Regions from separate parts of the Bradyrhizobium sp. CCBAU 45394 genome, predicted to be linked through region 1. Evidence: predicted binding sites of a transcription regulator. Region 1 holds the regulator's gene; each other region holds the start of a gene.
The links. Region 1 encodes PhoB, which activates phosphate uptake and scavenging genes when phosphate is short. Its sites were predicted from a motif close to TGTCATNNANCTGTCAT; they were not measured.

Region 1 (4,715 bases):
GCCTCATCACCGGCGTGTTGCTAGCCACCGCCCGCGTCGCCGGCGAGACCGCGCCGCTGCTCTTCACCGCGCTGTCGAACCAGTTCTTCAGTCTTGGCCTGAACAAGACGATGGCGAACCTGCCGGTCACCATCAACAACTTCGTCCAGAGCCCCTACGCCTATTGGAAGCAGCTCGCCTGGAGCGGCGCGCTGCTGATCACGATTACCGTGCTTGCCCTGAATATTGGCGCACGCATCCTTGGCGCCGAGAGGACCGCAAAATGAGTGAGCTTTCCGTATCGATGAGCGCGGCCGGTGGGCTGCCCCAGGCGCCGCTGCTGCCGGAAGCGCCGGCCAAGGTGACGGTGCGCAACCTCAACTTCTATTACGGCGAGCACCACGCGCTGAAGAACATCAACCTGACGCTCGGCACCAACCGCGTCACCGCGTTCATCGGCCCGTCCGGCTGCGGCAAGTCGACCCTGCTGCGCATCTTCAACCGGATGTACGACCTCTATCCGGGGCAGCGCGCCACCGGCCAGCTCATGCTCGACCAGACCAACATCCTCGACGGCAAGCTCGACCTCAACCTGCTGCGCGCCCGCGTCGGCATGGTGTTCCAGAAGCCGACGCCGTTCCCGATGACGATCTACGAGAACATCGCCTTCGGCATCCGCCTCTACGAGAAGATCTCGAAGTCCGAGATGGACGACCGCGTCGAGAAGGCGCTGCGCGGCGGCGCGCTGTGGAACGAGGTCAAGGACAAGCTCAACGCCTCCGGCCTGTCGCTCTCCGGCGGCCAGCAGCAGCGCCTCTGCATCGCCCGCACCGTCGCGGTGCGGCCCGAGGTGATCCTGTTCGACGAGCCCTGCTCGGCGCTCGACCCGATCTCGACCGCCAAGGTCGAGGAGCTGATCCAGGAACTGTCCGAGAACTACACGATCGCGATCGTCACCCACAACATGCAGCAGGCGGCGCGCGTCTCCGACAAGACCGCGTTCATGTATCTCGGCGAGCTGATCGAGTTCGACGACACCAGCAAGATCTTCACGTCGCCGAGCGACCGGCGCACGCAGGATTACATCACCGGCCGGTTCGGCTGAGGAGACGGGACATGGGTTCTGAACATACCGCAAAGGCCTTCGACACCGACCTCCAGGAGCTCACCCGGCTCGTCGCCGAGATGGGCGGGATCGCCGAGCGCATGATCGTCGATTCCGTCGACGCGCTGATCCGCCGAGACGTCGCGCTCGGCCAGCGCGTCGTCGCCACCGACACCGAGCTCGACGCGCTGCAGAAGCGCATCGAGGAGCGCGCCGTGCTCACCATCGCCCGCCGCCAGCCGATGGCGGTCGATCTGCGCGAGATCGTCGGCGCCATGCGCGTTGCGACCGATCTCGAGCGCATCGGCGACCTTGCCAAGAACATGGGCAAGCGCGTCGCGGCGCTGGAGACGGATTTCCATCCGCTCAAGCTGTTCCGCGGCCTCGAGCACATGACCGACCTCGTGCAGCAGCAGGTCAAGTCGGTGCTGGACGCCTATGCCGCGCATGATCTGCCGGCGGCGATGGCGGTGTGGAAGGGCGACGAGGAAGTCGACGCCATCTGCACCTCGCTGTTCCGCGAGCTCCTCACCTACATGATGGAGGATCCGCGCAACATCTCGTTCTGCATCCATCTGATGTTCTGCGCCAAGAACATCGAGCGGATCGGCGACCACGCCACCAACATCGCCGAGACCGTGTTCTACATGATCGAGGGCCAGGCGATCACCGACAAGCGACCGAAGGGCGACATGACGACCTTCGCCACGACGGTCCCGAATACCTGAAGACTTAAGGAGCGACGACACCATGGGCGCACGCATTATGGTGGTTGAGGACGAGGAAGCTCTCACCGAGCTTCTCCGCTACAACCTCGAAGGCGACGGCTATGATGTGGAGACGGTGATGCGCGGCGACGACGCCGACACCCGCCTCAAGGAACACATCCCCGATCTGATCGTACTCGACTGGATGCTGCCGGGCCTGTCGGGCATCGAGCTGTGCCGCCGGCTGCGGACCCGGCCCGAGACCAAGCAGCTCCCGATCATCATGCTCACCGCGCGCGGCGAGGAGAGCGAGCGGGTGCGGGGTCTTGCGACCGGCGCCGACGACTACATCGTCAAGCCGTTCTCGGTGCCGGAGCTCTTGGCACGCGTGAAGGGCCTGCTGCGGCGCGCAAGCCCGGAGCGGCTCGCCACGGTGCTGGCCTATGGCGACATCGAGCTCGATCGCGACAAGCGCCGCGTCGCGCGCTCGGGCCGGCCGATCGACCTCGGCCCGACCGAATATCGCCTCTTGGAGTTCTTCCTGGAGCATCCCGGCCGCGTGTTCTCGCGCGAGCAGCTGCTCGACAGCGTCTGGGGCCGCGACATCTACATCGACGAGCGCACCGTCGACGTCCACATCGGCCGCCTGCGCAAGCTGCTCAATCTCGGCCGCGAGCAGGATCCCATCCGCACCGTCCGCGGCGCCGGCTACGCGCTGGATGATCGCTTTGCGAAGGCGGAGCAGACGTAAGCTAGGGGCGAGTTGGTTTGGCGAGCTGTCGCCACGATATCGGTGTCGTCCCGGCGAAGGCCGGGACCCATAACCCCAGGGCGCAATTGTTTGCGCGACAAGGGTAACTCCGTGTCCCCGTAACCACATCTGCTGGTGGTTATGGGTCCCGGCCTTCGCCGGGACGACATCGGAGTGTGTCGATCCGTCATCGCGTGACGGCGCCGTCTTTGCAATCAGCTAGAGCGACAAACTCACCGCGAGGGCTTCGCCGGTGCGCGCCGGCGATCCGCGGCGGGCTGATATGCCACGCGCGAGTGCTGCGCGCAGTAGGGCAGGCCCGACAGCGCCCTGCCGCCGCAGAAGAAGAAATCCGGGCTCGAGGGATCGCCGACCGGCCAGTGGCAGGTCGCCTCGTTCAGCTCCAGCAGCGACAGCCGCTGGCTCATCGGCACCACGTTGTCGTAGGTGACCGGTTCGGCCTCCACCTCGACCTCGAAGGCCTGCGCCAGCGCGGTGTTGCCGCGCGCAATGGGGCGGCTCACCCGCATCATGTGCTGCGCGGGGCGCGCCTTGCGCGGCCGCGGAGCCGCCGATGAGGGGCTCTTGGCGCGGCCGGATAGGCCGAGCCTGTGTACCTTGCCGATCACGGCATTGCGGGTCACGTTCCCGAGCTCGGCTGCGATCTGGCTGGCCGATAATCCGGCCTCCCAGAGCTTTTTCAACTGCTCGACGCGATCGTCGGACCAGGTCAAAACCGTCATTGCACCCTTTCCCTCGCCGTGCGGCTGCCATCCTGGCGCCTCGCGGCGAATGCCTAAGCCTCGAAAAACCCGTGCCGTCAGAATCCCTTAAGGCTCGCCGGGCGCGCCGATAACGCCCGAACGTCTACGCCGGTACATGAGGACTTAGAGGATCAGAAACACTGCACGAGATGTCGTATCTGACAAGCCAAACGCTACAATATGGCGTGACTCACGCGCAAGAGTCCGCCGACTCGCTTCCACATGTTCCGTGGCGAAAACCCCGCAATTTCGGCTCCGCAAGACTACGGATTCAGCGTTTCGCGAGGCTTTCGGGCGGCATTGACACCGGTTTCACCAGGCATAAGATAGTGTCACGTGCCGCCCTTAAAAGGCGGCACGTTTCGTTTTCCGGGCCGGTCAATGGTGCGCTGCGTGAGCGTGTTCAGGCCGTCCGCAACATCAAGTGATCGTCATGACTAACAGCGCAGCGCCGCATTTGCTTCCCGTTTTCGCCAGATCCGACCTCGGTTTCGAGCGCGGCGAAGGCTGCTGGCTGATTGCGACCAATGGCGATCGCTATCTCGATTTTACCTCGGGCGTCGCCGTGAACGCGCTCGGCCATGCCCATCCCGCGCTGGTCAAGGCGCTGCAGGAGCAGGCCACAAAACTCTGGCACATGTCGAACCTGTTCCAGAGTCCGGACGGCGAGAAGCTCGCTGCGCGCCTGTGCAATGAAAGCTTCGCGGACTTCGTGTTCTTCTGCAATTCCGGCGCCGAGGCGCTGGAAGGTGTGATCAAGCTGGTCCGCCATCATCACTTCTCCAAGGGGCATCCGGAACGTTACCGCATCATCACCTTCGAAGGCGCCTTCCATGGCCGCACGCTGGCGACGCTGGCTGCGACGGGATCTGCAAAATATCTCGAAGGTTTTGGTCCGCCGATGGATGGCTTCGACCAGGTCCCGCATGGCGACATCGAGGCCGTGAAGAAGGCAATCGGTCCGCAGACCGCCGGCATCCTGATCGAGCCGATTCAGGGCGAGGGCGGCGTGCGTTCCGCAACGCCTGCGTTCCTCAAGGCATTGCGCCAGCTTTGCGACGAGAAGGGCCTGCTGCTCGCCTTCGACGAGGTGCAGACCGGCATGGGCCGCACCGGCGATCTGTTCGCGCATCGGCGTACCGGCGTCACACCTGACGTGATGTCGCTGGCCAAGGCGCTCGGCGGCGGCTTCCCGATCGGTGCGATCCTGGCCACCGCGGACGCGGCGGCCGGCATGGGTCCCGGCTCGCACGGATCGACCTTCGGCGGCAATCCGCTCGCGATCTCGGCTGCGAATGCCGTGCTCGACGTCATGCTGAAGCCCGGCTTCTTCGATCACGTGCAGAAGATGTCGCTGCTGCTCAAGCAGAAGCTCGCCTCCGTGATCGACCGTCATGGCGATGTCGTCA
Region 2 (4,715 bases), on a different contig from region 1:
GGTGATGGAGACGGTCGGCTCGGTCGTGACCAATCTTGCGCTGGCGATCCGCGGCGCGAGCGCCGTGACCCTGATCTCGGCGATCCTGGTGCTTGGCGGGGCGCTCGCGGCCGGCCATCGCCACCGGGTCTACGATGCGGTGATCCTGAAGACGCTGGGCGCGACGCGGCTGCGGCTGCTCGGCGCCTATGCGCTCGAATACCTCCTGATCGGGCTTGCAACCGCGGTCTTCGGCGTGATCGCCGGCAGCATCGCCGCCTGGATGATCGTGACGCGGCTGATGACGCTCAGCTTCGTCTGGCAGGCCGGCAGCGCGGCCGGCGTGGTCGTGGCCGCCCTGGTCGTCACTGTCGGGCTCGGGCTCGCCGGCACGCTCCTGGCGTTGAACAAAAAGCCCGCCACGGTGTTGCGGAATTTGTGACAAAAGGTAGCGGGCCGCCGCGCGGGTGCGGAAACGCACGATTCTTGCGATTAACCACGTCCGCTCGCCAGGATTGCCGGCGAGGGCGACATTCGGCCGCGCGTGGACGGTTGCAGCGAATGTGTTAGTTTCCCACATATCCAATGGGTTCGGACCCCCGATTGTTAGCCAAAATTTAGTCGGCAGACATCGGTATCCGAGATAGAGTTTGACGAACCGGCGGCATGGCGACCCTCATGCCGGACCGGCCAACCAACGGGAATTCGACCATGTCGGACCTAGACCGTAACTACGCTTCTCCTTTCGGCAGGGCCGCCGGGCGTGTTGACGCCGCGACGGTCGATGCCGGCCTGCGCGCCTACATGCTGCGCATCTACAACTACATGAGCATTGGCCTCGCCATCACGGGCCTTGCCGCACTCGGCGTCTACATGGCCGCCGTGACCGACGTTCCGACCCCGGAAGCCGTCCGCGTCGGCAAGCTGTTCCTGACGCCGTTCGGCTATGCGATGTTCGTCAGCCCCCTGAAGTGGCTGTTCATGCTCGCGCCGCTCGCCATGGTGTTCGTGATCTCGGCAGGCATCAACCGTCTGGCGCCTTCGACCGCCCAGATCCTGTTCTGGGTGTTCTCGGCGCTGATGGGCATCTCGCTGTCGTCGATCTTCCTGGTGTTCACGCACACCTCGATTGTGCGGGTGTTCTTCATCACCGCGGCGACCTTCGGTGCGCTCAGCCTCTACGGCTACACCACCAAGCGTGATCTGACCGGGATGGGCTCGTTCCTGTTCATGGGCCTGATCGGCATCATCATCGCGAGCCTGGTGAACCTGTTCCTGGCCAGCTCGATGCTGCAGTTCATCGTGTCGGTGGTCGGCGTGCTGGTGTTCGCGGGCCTCACCGCCTGGGATACCCAGCGGCTGAAGAACGACTACATCTACGGCTACGCTGCGGCCGGCGGTGACATCGCAGAGCGTGCGGCCATCACCGGCGCGCTGTCGCTGTACCTGAACTTCATCAACCTGTTCACGCTGCTCCTGCAGCTCCTCGGCCAGCGCGATTAAGCGATCGACCAGAGAGAACGACATGAGCCCCGGCCGCAAGGCCGGGGTTTTTGTTTGGGCCGGGTGCCACCACGAACACCGTCATTGCGAGCGCAGCGAAGCAATCCAGAGCGCCTCCGCGGATGCATTTCTGGATTGCTTCGCCGCAAGGGCTCCTCGCAATGACGGAGTATATGGAAACGATGTTGCCTCTTCCGGCCGCCGCGGGAAGGCTCTAATCTTTACCCATGTCCGCACCTGAAATCAGGCCCACCCTTGAGGCCGACCTCCCCGCCATCACCGCCATCTACCAGCAGGCCGTCCGCGAGGGCACGGCGACGTTCGAGCTGGAGCCGCCGGATCTTGCCGAGATGACGCGGCGCTACCGCGCGCTGGTCGACGGCGGCTATCCCTATTTCGTCGCCATCCTCGACGGCCGCGTTGCCGGCTACGCCTATGCCGGCGCCTACCGGCCGCGGCCAGCCTATCGCTTCACGGTCGAGAATTCGATCTATCTCGACCCCTCCTTCCACCGCCGCGGCGTCGGCTCGTTGCTGCTGGAGCGGCTGATCGCCGAGTGCGAGGCGCGCGGCTTCCGCCAGATGATCGCGGTGATCGGCGATTCCGCCAATGCCGGCTCGATCGGCGTGCACACCAAGGGCGGCTTCAGGATGATCGGCACGCATCCCAATGTCGGGCTGAAATTCGGCCGCTGGCTCGACACGGTGATGATGCAGCGCGAGCTCGGCGAGGGCGCCAGCACGGTGCCGGGGAAGTAAGCGCCTCACGTCATTCCGGGGCGCGCATAGCGCGAACCCGGAATCCAGAAGTTTCAAGCGAGCGATGCGGATCGAGATTCTCAGGCGCGCAACCGCGCGCCGGAGTTCGCGACTTCGTCGCGCCCCGGAATGACGACCGAAGGTCGTCACACCACGGCCAGCTTGCGATCGATCACCAGCAGCACGCGCTCGAGCTCGTGGCCGCGGCGCAGGATCAGGCCGGTCGCCGAGATCACGCTGTACATGCCCTGCTTGCGCGCGAGGCGCGGGTCCTTCTCGATGCGATAGATCGGCACTTCCGAGGCGCGGCGATAGACCGAGAACACCGCACGGTCCTTCAGGAAGTCGATGGCATAGTCGCGCCACTCGCCGTCGGCGACCATGCGGCCGTAGAGATTGAGAATTCGGCGCAGCTCGAGCCGGTTGAAGGTCACCTGGTTCGGCTGCGCATTCGCAGCGGGGGGACGCGCCGCCGCGCGCTGCTCGCTCGGATCGGCATCCTCCGACGTCAGACTCATGGAGCGCCTCCTGATCGCACGGCATGATCGCGTCCGCGAAAACCGTCCCCGGAACCGCGGATCATGACAATCGCATGATTGCGCCAACCGTTCCCCACCGCAAGGGGCTCTCGAGGGCTGTTTGAAGAGCTCTCGGTGCAACCCATTGAACCGGGGGCGAATCGGAACACACGCAACGGTGGAACTCTGTCGCGACGAACCGTCACGGGATCGTTAGCAGGAATCATAGTATCGCCGCTTTTCCGCCCAGCGCCTGCCGCCCTGCACTGCGAAAAGAGCTGTGTGCGTTGACCCGGTCCTTTCGGTTCCGGATTCCTCAGCCCCCAGCCCCCCGGGGTCGACGGGATCGGGTCTGTACGCGCGACAAGGAGGGCCAACGCGAGTTGGTCCTTTTTTGTTTGTGTCGGGATGTTTCTTCCCCCGCTGTCATTCCGGGACGCGCGAAGCGCGGGCCCGGAATCCATCAATCGTTCCCAGTTGAGAAATGGATTCCGGGCTCGCGCCAAAGAGGCGCGCCCCGGAATGACGAGGGACAAGATTTTTCCGACACGATCTTGCGTACGCTCTCTCCCCTCATCCTTCGCGCGGCGTCCCGAAGGATCGAGGCCCGAGCGGCATCAGCGGGGCCTTTCATGGTTCTCGCGGCGATGCGCAGCATCGTCCGCCGCGCGCGCAAGGGGCGCGCTCCTCACCATGAGGAGATAGAGCCAGACCGCGCATCAGGAAGAATGCGAAGCGTGCGCTTCAGTGCAGCGACGTGTATGCCGCGCCCAGCATCGGGCCGGGTTTCTCGCGGCTGCCGTCCTGGACATAGACCACCGCGCCATCGACGCCGTCGCGCGTGAGGTTCTCGATCGGCACCGTCCAGCTTTCCGGACGACCGTTCCAGTCGCCGACCTTGAGCAGGTTGCGCACCACGTTGTGATAGGTGATCTGCTGTCCGCGATTTTCGCCTTTGGCGATCGCGATCGGCACTGACTTCGCAATCGAGCAGATCCAGACTTCGCCGTGCGAGATCGCCGGCTCCTTGCTCGCGGCCACCGACACGTTGATCTGCTTGCCCGAGAGCGACATCGTCACCGGCACGCTCATCACGCCCATGCCTTTGTCGGTCTTGCCGATCGCACTCTCGATGCCGGCACGATCACTGCCGACGACATGCGTCGAGCCGTTCACCACGACCTGCGGGGTGTAGACCTCGCGGTCGCCGCGCATGCGCGAATAAGCGCGCTGCCGCGCCGAGAAGCGCGAATCCGCCAGCGTGTCCTTCCAGCCGAGATAATCCCAATAATCGATCGGCATGCTCAGCGCGATGATCGAGGGATCGCTGGAGAGATCGCCGATGATCTTGTCGGCGGGCGGGCAGGAGGAGCAGCCCTGCGAGGTGAAGAGCTCAACCACGGCGCGGGGATCAGCCTCAGCGGGACGGATGACGGCGACGATCGCACAGATGCCGAGTGCTCCCGACCAGAAGGCACCGGACCAACGTGAAATCAGATGAGAAGCCGTCATTGCTGTCATGTCGAACGCCGCACACCGTTGCTCGTGGGAAGGGAAATCTTATCGCCTGATGGTCACCGTAGTCTTACGGGCACGGCACATTCGACCGTCCAGGGCGGAGTTTCCGCCGGGCGGGCCCATCCGAAGCATGCCGCAAACGCGCGAAGGCGGCCTTGTGATAGGCCGCCTTCGTTTAACCTTCTACTCACTTCGCAGTGAGCCACCGTTCACAAATCCGCGCTTAAGCCGCGAGCTTGCGCAGCACGTAGTGCAGGATGCCGCCGTTCCGGTAGTAGTCGAGCTCGTCCAGCGTATCGATGCGGCAAAGCAGCGAAACGCGCTGCAACGAACCGTCGCCGGAGACGATCTCCGCGGTCAGCTTCTGGCGCGGCTTCAGATCGCCGACGAGACCACGCAGCGTGACCTTCTCGTCGCCCTTCAGGCCGAGCGACGACCA
Region 3 (4,715 bases), on a different contig from region 1:
AAATGGGCGACGTAGCGCCTGATGCCCTCGTCCTCGACCATCAGTAGGTCACCTTGCGTTCGACGAAGCGGAACTGGATTCCCGTCAGCACGATGACCATGACCATCAGGATCACCGATTGCGCCGCCGAGCTGCCGAGATTGCCGCCGAGCAGGCCGTCGGAATAGACCTTGTAGACCAGCGTGACCGTCGATGTTCCGGGCCCGCCGCGGGTCATGGTGTCGATGATGCCGAAGGTGTCGAAGAAGGCGTAGACGATGTTGACGACCAGCAGGAAGAAGATCGTGGGCGACAGCAGCGGGAAGGTCACGGTCCAGAACCGCCGCATCGGCCGCGCGCCGTCGATCGCGGCGGCCTCGAACACGCTTTTCGGGATGGCTTGCAGGCCGGCGAGGAAGAACAGGAAATTATAGGAGATCTGCTTCCACGCGGCGGCGAGGATGATCAGCGCTGCGGCCTGGTTGCCGTCGAGCAGCGGATTCCAGTCGACGCCCAGGCCGCGCAGATAGCGCGAGAGCACGCCAAGCGAGGGATGCAGCATGAAGATCCAGAGCACGCCGACCACGGGCGGCGCGACCGCATAGGGCCAGATCAGGAGCGTGCGGTAGAGCATCGAGCCGCGCAGCGGCTTGTCGGCCATCACGGCGAGCAGCAGCGCGAACGACAGCGACGACACGGCGATCGCGAACGAGAAGAAGAACGTCCGGACGATCGCCTCGAAATAGGCGGGATCCCTGAACAGCTCGATGTAATTGTCGAACCAGACAAAGGTGCTCGACAGGCCAAAGGCATCCTGGAGCAGGAAGGACTGGATCACCGCCTGCAGGGCCGGCCAGTAGAAGAAAATCAGGACGATCGCGAGCTGCGGCGCAACCAGCGCGTAAGGCAATAGCTTTGATTGGAAAATGGCTTGCTTTTGCATGATGTCAGCAGAAGCGGCAGGCCGGGTCGCGGCCTGCCGCTTCGATGCCTCACTTCACAGCGGTCTTTTCGAACTGCCGCAGCATCGTGTTGCCGCGTTCGACAGCGGCGTCGAGCGCCTGCTTGGCGGTCTTCTTGCCGGCCAGCGCCTGCTCGATCTCTTCCGACCAGACGTCACGCAGCTGCACCATGTTGCCGAGGCGCAGACCGCGCGAGTTCTCGGTCGGCTCCTTGTTGGTCAGCTCGAGCAGCGGGGTCTCGAGATAGGGCTGGTCCTTGTAGAAGCCCTCGGCCTTGGCCTTCTCATAGGCCGCCTTGGTGATCGGCAGATAGCCGGAGGCCTTGTGGATGTAGACCTGGCGATCGGTGTCGGAGAGGAACGTCAGGAATTTTGCGACGCCCTTGTATTCCTCGGCCGACTTGCCGCCCATGACCCAGAGCGAAGCGCCGCCGATGATCGAGTTCTGCGGCGCGCCCTTGACGTCGGGATAATAGGGCATCGGCACGGCGTTGAAGTTGAACTTGGCCTGTGCCTTGACGTTGCCGAAGAAGGCCGACGACGTCAGGTAGATCGCGCACTCACCCGAGGTGAAGCGGCCTTCGCCGGTGTTGGTGCGGCCGGCGTAGTCGTAGGTCTTGTCCTTCTGAAGTTCGACCAGCTTCTCGAGATGCTTGACCTGGAGCGGGCCGTTGAACTCGAGCTTGGTGTCGAAGCCGTCGAGGCCGTTCGCCTTGGTCGAGAGCGGCACGTTGTGCCAGGCGGAGAGCTGCTCGAGGTTGACCCAGGTGATCCATGAGCCGGAGAAGCCGCAGGTCGGATGACCGTTGTCGTGCAGCTTCTTGGCGACCTCGAACACTTCGGGCCAGGTCTTCGGGATCTCGGCGTTGACCTTCTTGAACTCGTCGAGGTTGACCCACATCACGGTCGAGGACGAGTTGAAGGGGAACGACAGCATCTCGCCCTTCGACGTGGAGTAGTAGCCGGTGATGGCGGGCAGATAGATCTTGGGATCGAACTTCTCGCCGGCGTCGGCCATCAGCTTGTAGACGGGCTTCACGGCGCCGGTCGCGGCCATCATGGTCGCGGTGCCGACTTCGAACACCTGCATGATGTGCGGCGCGTTGCCGGCACGGAACGCGGCGATGCCCGCGTTCATCGTGTCGGGATAGTTGCCCTTGTAGGTCGGGATGACCTTGTAGTCGCTCTGCGACGCGTTGAAGTCGGTGGCAAGCTTGACGATGACGTCGTTGTTGGCGCCGGTCATCGCGTGCCACCACTGGATTTCGGTCACGGCCAGGGCCGGCGAGGCCGACATGCCGACCGTGATTGCAAATGCGGCAGCCGCCCCAAAGTGTCGAAGTGCCATCAAGAAAACCTCCCTTGGCCGTCAATAAAGAAGCGCTTGCGCTAGCAGCGCCATATGACGTTCACATGACTGTGTAAGCGGCCGAAACGAAAGCGGCAAGCGCTGGAAAAGGGAAGCCGTCAAATAGGCGAATGCGACGCGGACAGCCTCGTCCGTTCGCGCTGCACACGCGTGGGTCGCGCCGCAGTGCGGCATTGCTCGTGTGAGGTCGACGATCAGGCCGCGGGCTCCAAAACCTCTCCCGCTTGCGGGAGAGGTCGCGCCGAAGGCGCGGGGGTGAGGGCTCTCTCCTCTGGGGGATTGTCCCATTGCGGAGACACCCTCTCCCCAACCCTCTCCCGCAGGGGGGAGAGGGAGCGCAGCATCGTTGCCCTAGCGCTTGCGCTCGGGGCCGCAGACCGTGCCCTTCTCGACCATCGCGTCGATCTCGGCCTTGGAATATCCGAACTCGCCCAGCACCTCCGCCGAGTGCTGGCTGAATTTCGGCGGCAGCCGGCGCAGGCTCGGCTTGCTGCGATCGAGCCGGATCGGCGAGGCGACGCCCTTGTACCAGTCCTTCTCGATAATATCGCCGCGGTAGATCGTGTGCGGGTTCGTCAACGCCTGGTCGATCTTCTGCACCGGGCCTGCGGGCAGGCCCGCCGCGAGCAGGCGATTGCAGAGCGGCTCGGCCTCGTGCTGGCTGAACACCGCGGCAAGCTCGGCGCGCAGCGCCTCGCGATTGGCGATGCGGTCCTTGTTGCGGGCAAAGCGCGGATCGGTGCCGAGCTCGGGCTTGCCGATCTCCTTGGCGAGCTTGCGGAAGGTGCCGTCATTGCCGACGCCGATGAAGATGTTGTCGGTCTTGGTCGGGAAGATCGCATAAGGCACGAGATTCGGATGCTCGTTGCCGGTGAGGCCCGGCGGCTTGCCATGCATGAAATAGTTCGCGGTGTGCGGATGCATGATGGCAAGGCCGGTCTCGTACAGCGTGGTCTCCAGGAACTGGCCCTTGCCCGAGCGCTGCCGCTCCGACAGCGCCATCAGGATGCCGATCGCCGCATAGAGGCCGGTCGTGATGTCGACCAGCGGCACGCCGATTCGCATCGGCCCGCTCTCGGGCGAACCGGTCGCCGCGATCATGCCGGTCATGGCCTGGATGATGGCGTCATAGCCGGGATTGCCGCCGCGCGGGCCATCGGCGCCGAAGCCGCAGATCCGGCAATGCACGAGGCGCGGGAATTTCTCGCGCAGCACCTCGTTGCCGATGCCCCATTTCTCCAGCGTGCCCGGCTTGAAATTCTCGATCAGGACGTCGGCCGTCTCCAGCATCTTGAGCAGCACGACGCGGCCGCCCTCGGAGGCGAGGTCGAGGCCGATCGAGCGCTTGTTGCGGTTGATGCCGATGAAATAGGCCGCGTCCTCGTCGTGGAAGGGAGGGCCCCAGTCGCGCACCTCGTCGCCGGCGGGCGGCTCGACCTTGATCACGTCGGCGCCATGGTCGGCGAGGATCTGGGTGCAGTAGGGGCCGCCGAGCACGCGCGTGAGATCGATGACGCGCAGTCCGCTCATTGCACCCATAACGGCTTCAGTCATGCCTTCGCTTCCCCTGTGTCGGTCGTTGGATCACAGGCCTAGCGAGGTTTATTTGCGCCAGCAATGGCGCCGGGCGTGGAGCCGTATGCGCCGCGGCGCGGCCATCCCGCGAGGTGGCAAATTCAACCGGAAGCGGCCGGCCCGAGGGGGATCCCGGGCCAGCCAATCCGCCGTTTGATCAGACGACCGTCAGGCGAACGTCGACATTGCCGCGCGTGGCATTGGAATAGGGGCACACCTGGTGCGCCTTCGCGACCAGCGCCTCGGCTTCGGCACGGGCGAGGCCCGGCAGCGAGACGGCGAGGTCGATGTCGAGGCCGAAGCCGCCTTCGGAGCGCGGGCCGATCCCGACGGTCGAGGTGACGGCGGCGTCGGCGGGAACCTTGGGGCCGCCCTGCGAGGCCACGAACTTCATCGCGCCGATGAAGCAGGCGGCGTAGCCGGCCGCAAACAGCTGCTCGGGATTGTTGCCGGCGCCGCCGCCGCCGCCGAGCTCCTTCGGCGTGGTGAGCTTGACGTCGAGCGCGCCGTCGAGGGTCGCAGCATGGCCGTCGCGGCCGCCGGTGGCTTTTGCACTGGTCTTGTAAAGGACGTTCACGGACATTTTCGTCTCCCTGGGTTTCGGTGGGGTGCGATGTCTATCGCAGACAATTAGATTGTGCGCAATTGAAATTGCGACGTCTCACATTTAATTGTTCACAATTGAATGTACGGCGGCGCGGCCCCACAATGCGGACAAACCTCGTGAGATTCTCCATGGCTCGGAAACTATCGGCAGCGGACGCGCCGCTGCGGCTCGACAACCAGATCTGCTTCGCGGTCTATTCGGCCGCGCACGCCTTCAATCGCGTC
Region 4 (4,715 bases), on a different contig from region 1:
AAGCCGGCCGCCGCACAAACATCGACCAGCTCCTGGAGCAATAGCCGTCCGACGCCGCGGCCGAGATGCGCGTGGTGGACGTAGATCGAGTGCTTGGCGGTGTAGCGATAGGCCGGGCGCTTGCGGAACAGCACCGCATAGGCGTAGCCGACCACCTCGCCGCGATAGGTCGCAACCAGATGCGGCAGGCGGGTCTGCTTCAGGTTCTTGCGCCGGTCGCGCAGATCGTCCGGCTCCGGCGCGCCGGTTCCCTCGACATCGCGCGGCACGCCGTTGCGGACATGATGGCGGTAGATCGCCAGCATCGCCTCGACATCGCTCTCGCGCGAGGGGCGGACCTGGACCGGCTCGTCATCCGCTCGTATAGCGGCTGTCTCGTTCATCGGCACCTACTCGGCAACGACGTAAGTATAGAGCCCGATACGGCCCTGGGCATCGATCTCCTTGTAGACGCCCTGGATTTCGACGTCGAAGCCCGGGAACGTGTTGAAGCAGGTCTCGAACATCTTGAGATAGTCGACCATGGGCTTGGCGCGTTCCGTCAGCCGCTCGCCGGGCACGATGGTGGCGATACCGGGCGGATAGACCACGAAGGGCGTGGTGGCGATGCGGCCCGCGATCGCCTCGATCGGCAGATAGTCGACGTCGTTGCGGAACAAATAGCGGGCGGCATCGCGGGGCGACATCGCGATCTCGGGCATGTGCTCGGGCATGAATTGCCGCGCCTGGAGCGCGCTGACATCGGCGGCGCGGAAGAAACGGTGCATGTCGCCGCAGAGATCGCGCAGCCGCACGCCGGCATAGCGCGCCTGCCGCCGCTGGTAGAATTCCGGGATTGCGTCCGCCAGCAACGCATTGTCGTCGTGCAGCCTCTTGAAGGCGACGAGGCCGGAGATCAGCGTGCCGGCCTTGCTCGCCTCGACGCCGGGAGTGAGCAGGAAGAGCAGGGAGTTGAGGTCGTTCTTCTCGGGCACGATGCGGTTCTCGCGCAGATATTGCGCGACGACGGGGGCGGGGATGCCGTGCTCGGCATAGGCGCCGGTGGTGCGATCGAAGCCAGGCGTGAGCAGCGTCAGCTTGTTCGGATCGGTCATGGCAAAGCCTTCCGCGAGATCGGGAAAGCCGTGCCAGTTGGTATCCGGAGAGAGTTGCCACAGCGCGGGATTGGTGGCGAGCTCGTCGGTGGACAGCGTCTCCCAGGCGACGTTGTGGGCGGCGCCGGGGCGGCTGACGTCGGGAATGGCGACGCGATCCGGGACGAAGGGCTCGAAGAACCAGCGCCGATCGGGGTTCTGCTCCTTCTCCTCGAACTCACGCCGCATCGCGCGGATCTTCTTGCGCAGCTCGATGCCGAGCCGGATCGTGTCGTCCCACAGCACTTCGCCGGAGCGCCCCTTCATCATCTGCGCGCCGACGTCGAGGGATGCGAACAGCGGGTAGAACGGTGACGTGGAAGCGTGCTGCATGAAGCTTTCGTTGAAGCGGCGGTGCTCGACCCGCCGCTTCTGGCCGCGGATGTGACGGTCCTTGATGTGGATTTGCGAGGCCTGCGAGAAGCTCGCGAGTTGCTTGTGGGTCGACTGCGTCGCGATGATGCCGGGCGCTTCCGGGGGAAGGTTCGCCAGCCCCATGGCGAAGCGGCCGGCATAGAGGGGGTGGAATTTCATGAAGCCGGCCCAGGCCTCGTCGAACAGGATGTATTCGCAGAGATGGCCGATGCGCTTCAGGATCATCTCGGCGCTGTGGATCGAGCCGTCATAGGTGCACTGCTCGACCACGGCGACGCGGAACGGCCGTTCCTTGCGCCAGGCGTCGCGATCCCTGACCAGCGGATGGCTGCGGATCGCCTCGCGCAGGGCCTTCTCGTCGAGCATGTCCCAGCGCATCGGGCCGATCAGGCCCCAGGCGTTGCGGATGGTCGGGACGTAGACCGGGATGCCGCCATTGATCATCAGCGCGCCGTGATGGGCGGCCTTGTGGTTGTTGCGGTCGAACAGCACGAGGTCGCCGTCGGTGACGAGCGCGCCGAGCGCGACCTTGTTCGAGGTCGAGGTGCCATTGAGCACGAAATAGGTCTTCTCCGCGCCGAAGATCTGGGCGGCTTCCTTCTGCGCCTTCAGCGCCGGGCCCTCATGGGTGAGGAGGTCGCCGAGGTCGAGCACGGAATTGTCGAGGTCGTCGCGGAACACGGATTCGCCGAGATGCTCGACGAACACCCGGCCGATGGGGCTGCGATTGTAGAACACGCCGCCATTGTGGCCCGGACAGGTCCAGAGCTGGTTGCCTTCCTCGGCATAGTCGACCAACGCGCCGAAGAACGGCGTCTTCAGCGTCTCGGCATATTGCTTGAGCCGGCTGATCAGGTTCTTGGCGATGAAGGTCGGCGTCTCCTCGGAGAGGAAGACATAGCCGTCGATGAAGTCGAGCACCTCGACCGGCAGATCCTCGAACCGCTTGCGCCGGATCAGGAGGATGATCGGGAAGTCGAGGCCGCGGCGCCGCATCAAATTAATCAGCGCCGAGGTCTTGCCCTCCAGGCCCTTCTTGCCCCAGTCCACCACCATGCAGCCGATCGCGGCGTCGGTCTGCACCGCGATCTCCGCGTCCTCCAGCTTGCGGGCCCGGACGACCTCGAAGCCGGAGCGCTGGATCTCCTCGATGATCTGGTTGAAGCGGACGCCTTCGAGGTCGTCGGCGTCGAACACGGGTGCGGCGAACAGGAAGTTGAAGCGCTTGAAATAGTCCATTGTCTGTCCCGAATGTACTGGAGACACAGCTCTCGGCACATTCGATGACAGTTGGATGACGGGAGCTGCGGCTGGCGTTTCGCCTCTCCCCGCTTGCGGGAGAGGCCGGATTGCACAGCAATCCGGGTGAGGGGAGCTTCCGCGAGTCCGACTATCACCGCCTTTGTGGGTGCAGCCCCTCACCCCAACGCTCTCAGCGCGAGCGAAGCTCGGCGCGGCCCCGTAAGAACGGGGAGAGGGAGAAGTCCGCTACCGCTTGGCCTCGCTGAACACCACCGTCGGCACCGCGCGGTTGACGACTTCGCGCAGCGCGAAGCTCGATTGCACCCGCGCGACGCGCGGCAATCGCGACAGCTCGGTGCGGTGGATGCGCTCGAAATCCTGGATGTCGCGCGCAAGCACGATCAGGATGTAGTCGTCGGTGCCCGACATCAGGAAGCAGCGCACGACGGAGGGGCATTTCACCACCTCCGCCTCGAACGCTTTCAGCGCCTCGTCGCTCTGGCTCTCCAGCGCAATGCGCACCAGTACCGTCGTGGTGAGGCCGAACTGCGCCAGGTCGAGCGCGGCCTGATAGGCCTGGATGTAGCCGTCGTCCTCCAGCGCCTTCTGCCGCCGCGCCAGCGCCGTGCTGGATAGTCCGACCTTGTTGGCAAGCTCGGTGTGGCTGGCCCGCGCGTTGGTCGTGAGTTCCGCGAGGATGGCGAGGTCTTTCCGGTCGAGGGCCAATGTTTCGTTTCCAGCGTGAAAGGGCACTTCGGCGCCGGAAACCGGCGCGGAGATCGCGAAACTAGCTGATATTTGCACGAAACCAAACTGGACCCGTCGCTACCATGGCGAGGTGAATCAAGACGTTGGAAGGAGCCTAGGATGCGTGTCGGTGTGCCCAAGGAGATCAAGGTGCAGGAATATCGCGTCGGGCTCACCCCGGGCGCGGTCCGTGAATATGTCGCGGCCGGGCATCAGGTGACGGTCGAGACAGGCGCTGGCAGCGGCATCGGTGCTTCGGACGAGGTCTATCGGCGGGCAGGGGCGGAGATCGCCGGGAGCGCCCGCGACGTCTTCGCCAGCTCCGACATGATCGTGAAGGTGAAGGAGCCGCAGAAGAGCGAATGGACCCAGCTTCGCGAAAGCCAGATCCTGTTTACTTACCTCCATCTTGCACCGGATCCCGAACAGGCCAAGGGCTTGCTCGCCTCCGGCTGTACGGCGATCGCCTATGAAACCGTCACCGACGCGGCCGGTCACCTCCCCCTGCTTGCGCCGATGAGCGAAGTCGCCGGCCGCCTCGCCATCGAGGCCGCTGGCGCCGCGCTCAAGCGGTCGGCCGGCGGTCGCGGGCTTTTGCTGGGCGGCGTGCCCGGCGTGCAGCCGGCGCGGCTCGTCGTGCTCGGCGGCGGCGTGGTGGGAACACAGGCCGCGCGCATGGCCGCGGGCCTTGGCGCGGAGGTCACGGTGATCGATCGCTCGATTCCCCGGCTGCGCGAGCTGGATGATGTCTTTCTCGGACGGGTGCGCACCCGCTTTTCAACCATCGAGGCGGTCGAGGAGGAGGTCTTTGCCGCCGACGTCGTGATCGGTGCGGTGCTGGTGCCGGGCGCGAGCGCGCCCAAACTCGTCACGCGCGCGATGCTGAAATCGATGCGGCCGGGCGCCGTGCTGGTCGACGTCGCTATCGACCAGGGCGGTTGCTTCGAGACGTCGCATGCGACCACGCACACGGACCCGACCTACGAGGTCGACGGCATCGTGCATTATTGCGTCGCCAACATGCCGGGTGCGGTGCCTGTCACGTCGAGCCAGGCGCTGAACAACGCGACGCTGCCGTTCGGCCTGATGCTCGCGAACAAGGGTTTTGCGGCGGTGCTGGAGAACCCGCATTTGCGCAACGGCCTGAATGTCCACCGTGGCCGCATCACCAACAAGGCGGTCGCGGAAAGCCTCGGGCTGGAGTTCGCTCCGGTGGAG

Region 2: WN73_RS20450 (DUF2794 domain-containing protein) is a predicted target of PhoB. The motif match lies at 2,822-2,838, and genes of this name have one in related genera.
Region 3: ugpB (sn-glycerol-3-phosphate ABC transporter substrate-binding protein UgpB) is a predicted target of PhoB. The motif match lies at 2,343-2,359, and genes of this name have one in related genera.
Region 4: WN73_RS30265 (Orn/Lys/Arg decarboxylase N-terminal domain-containing protein) is a predicted target of PhoB. The motif match lies at 2,792-2,808, and genes of this name have one in related genera.

What each region holds. Positions count from the first base shown of each region.
Region 1 is NZ_LBIX01000175.1:183,427-188,141, reverse strand. It holds gene pstA (phosphate ABC transporter permease PstA) at 1-266, shown strand, start outside; gene pstB (phosphate ABC transporter ATP-binding protein PstB) at 263-1,084, shown strand; gene phoU (phosphate signaling complex protein PhoU) at 1,096-1,812, shown strand; gene phoB (phosphate regulon transcriptional regulator PhoB) at 1,835-2,542, shown strand; gene WN73_RS36160 (GcrA family cell cycle regulator) at 2,776-3,285, opposite strand; gene WN73_RS36155 (aspartate aminotransferase family protein) at 3,740-4,715, shown strand, end outside.
Region 2 is NZ_LBIX01000162.1:84,795-89,509, forward strand. It holds gene WN73_RS20435 (ABC transporter permease) at 1-421, shown strand, start outside; gene WN73_RS20440 (Bax inhibitor-1/YccA family protein) at 691-1,482, shown strand; gene WN73_RS20445 (GNAT family N-acetyltransferase) at 1,710-2,240, shown strand; gene WN73_RS20450 (DUF2794 domain-containing protein) at 2,387-2,758, opposite strand; gene WN73_RS20455 (DUF1223 domain-containing protein) at 3,503-4,279, opposite strand; gene acnA (aconitate hydratase AcnA) at 4,500-4,715, opposite strand, start outside.
Region 3 is NZ_LBIX01000171.1:127,231-131,945, reverse strand. It holds gene ugpE (sn-glycerol-3-phosphate ABC transporter permease UgpE) at 1-41, opposite strand, end outside; gene ugpA (sn-glycerol-3-phosphate ABC transporter permease UgpA) at 41-922, opposite strand; gene ugpB (sn-glycerol-3-phosphate ABC transporter substrate-binding protein UgpB) at 972-2,288, opposite strand; gene WN73_RS28550 (CaiB/BaiF CoA transferase family protein) at 2,661-3,863, opposite strand; gene WN73_RS28545 (organic hydroperoxide resistance protein) at 4,042-4,467, opposite strand; gene WN73_RS28540 (MarR family winged helix-turn-helix transcriptional regulator) at 4,620-4,715, shown strand, end outside.
Region 4 is NZ_LBIX01000172.1:134,097-138,811, forward strand. It holds gene WN73_RS30260 (GNAT family N-acetyltransferase) at 1-383, opposite strand, end outside; gene WN73_RS30265 (Orn/Lys/Arg decarboxylase N-terminal domain-containing protein) at 390-2,747, opposite strand; gene WN73_RS30270 (Lrp/AsnC family transcriptional regulator) at 2,997-3,476, opposite strand; gene ald (alanine dehydrogenase) at 3,618-4,715, shown strand, end outside.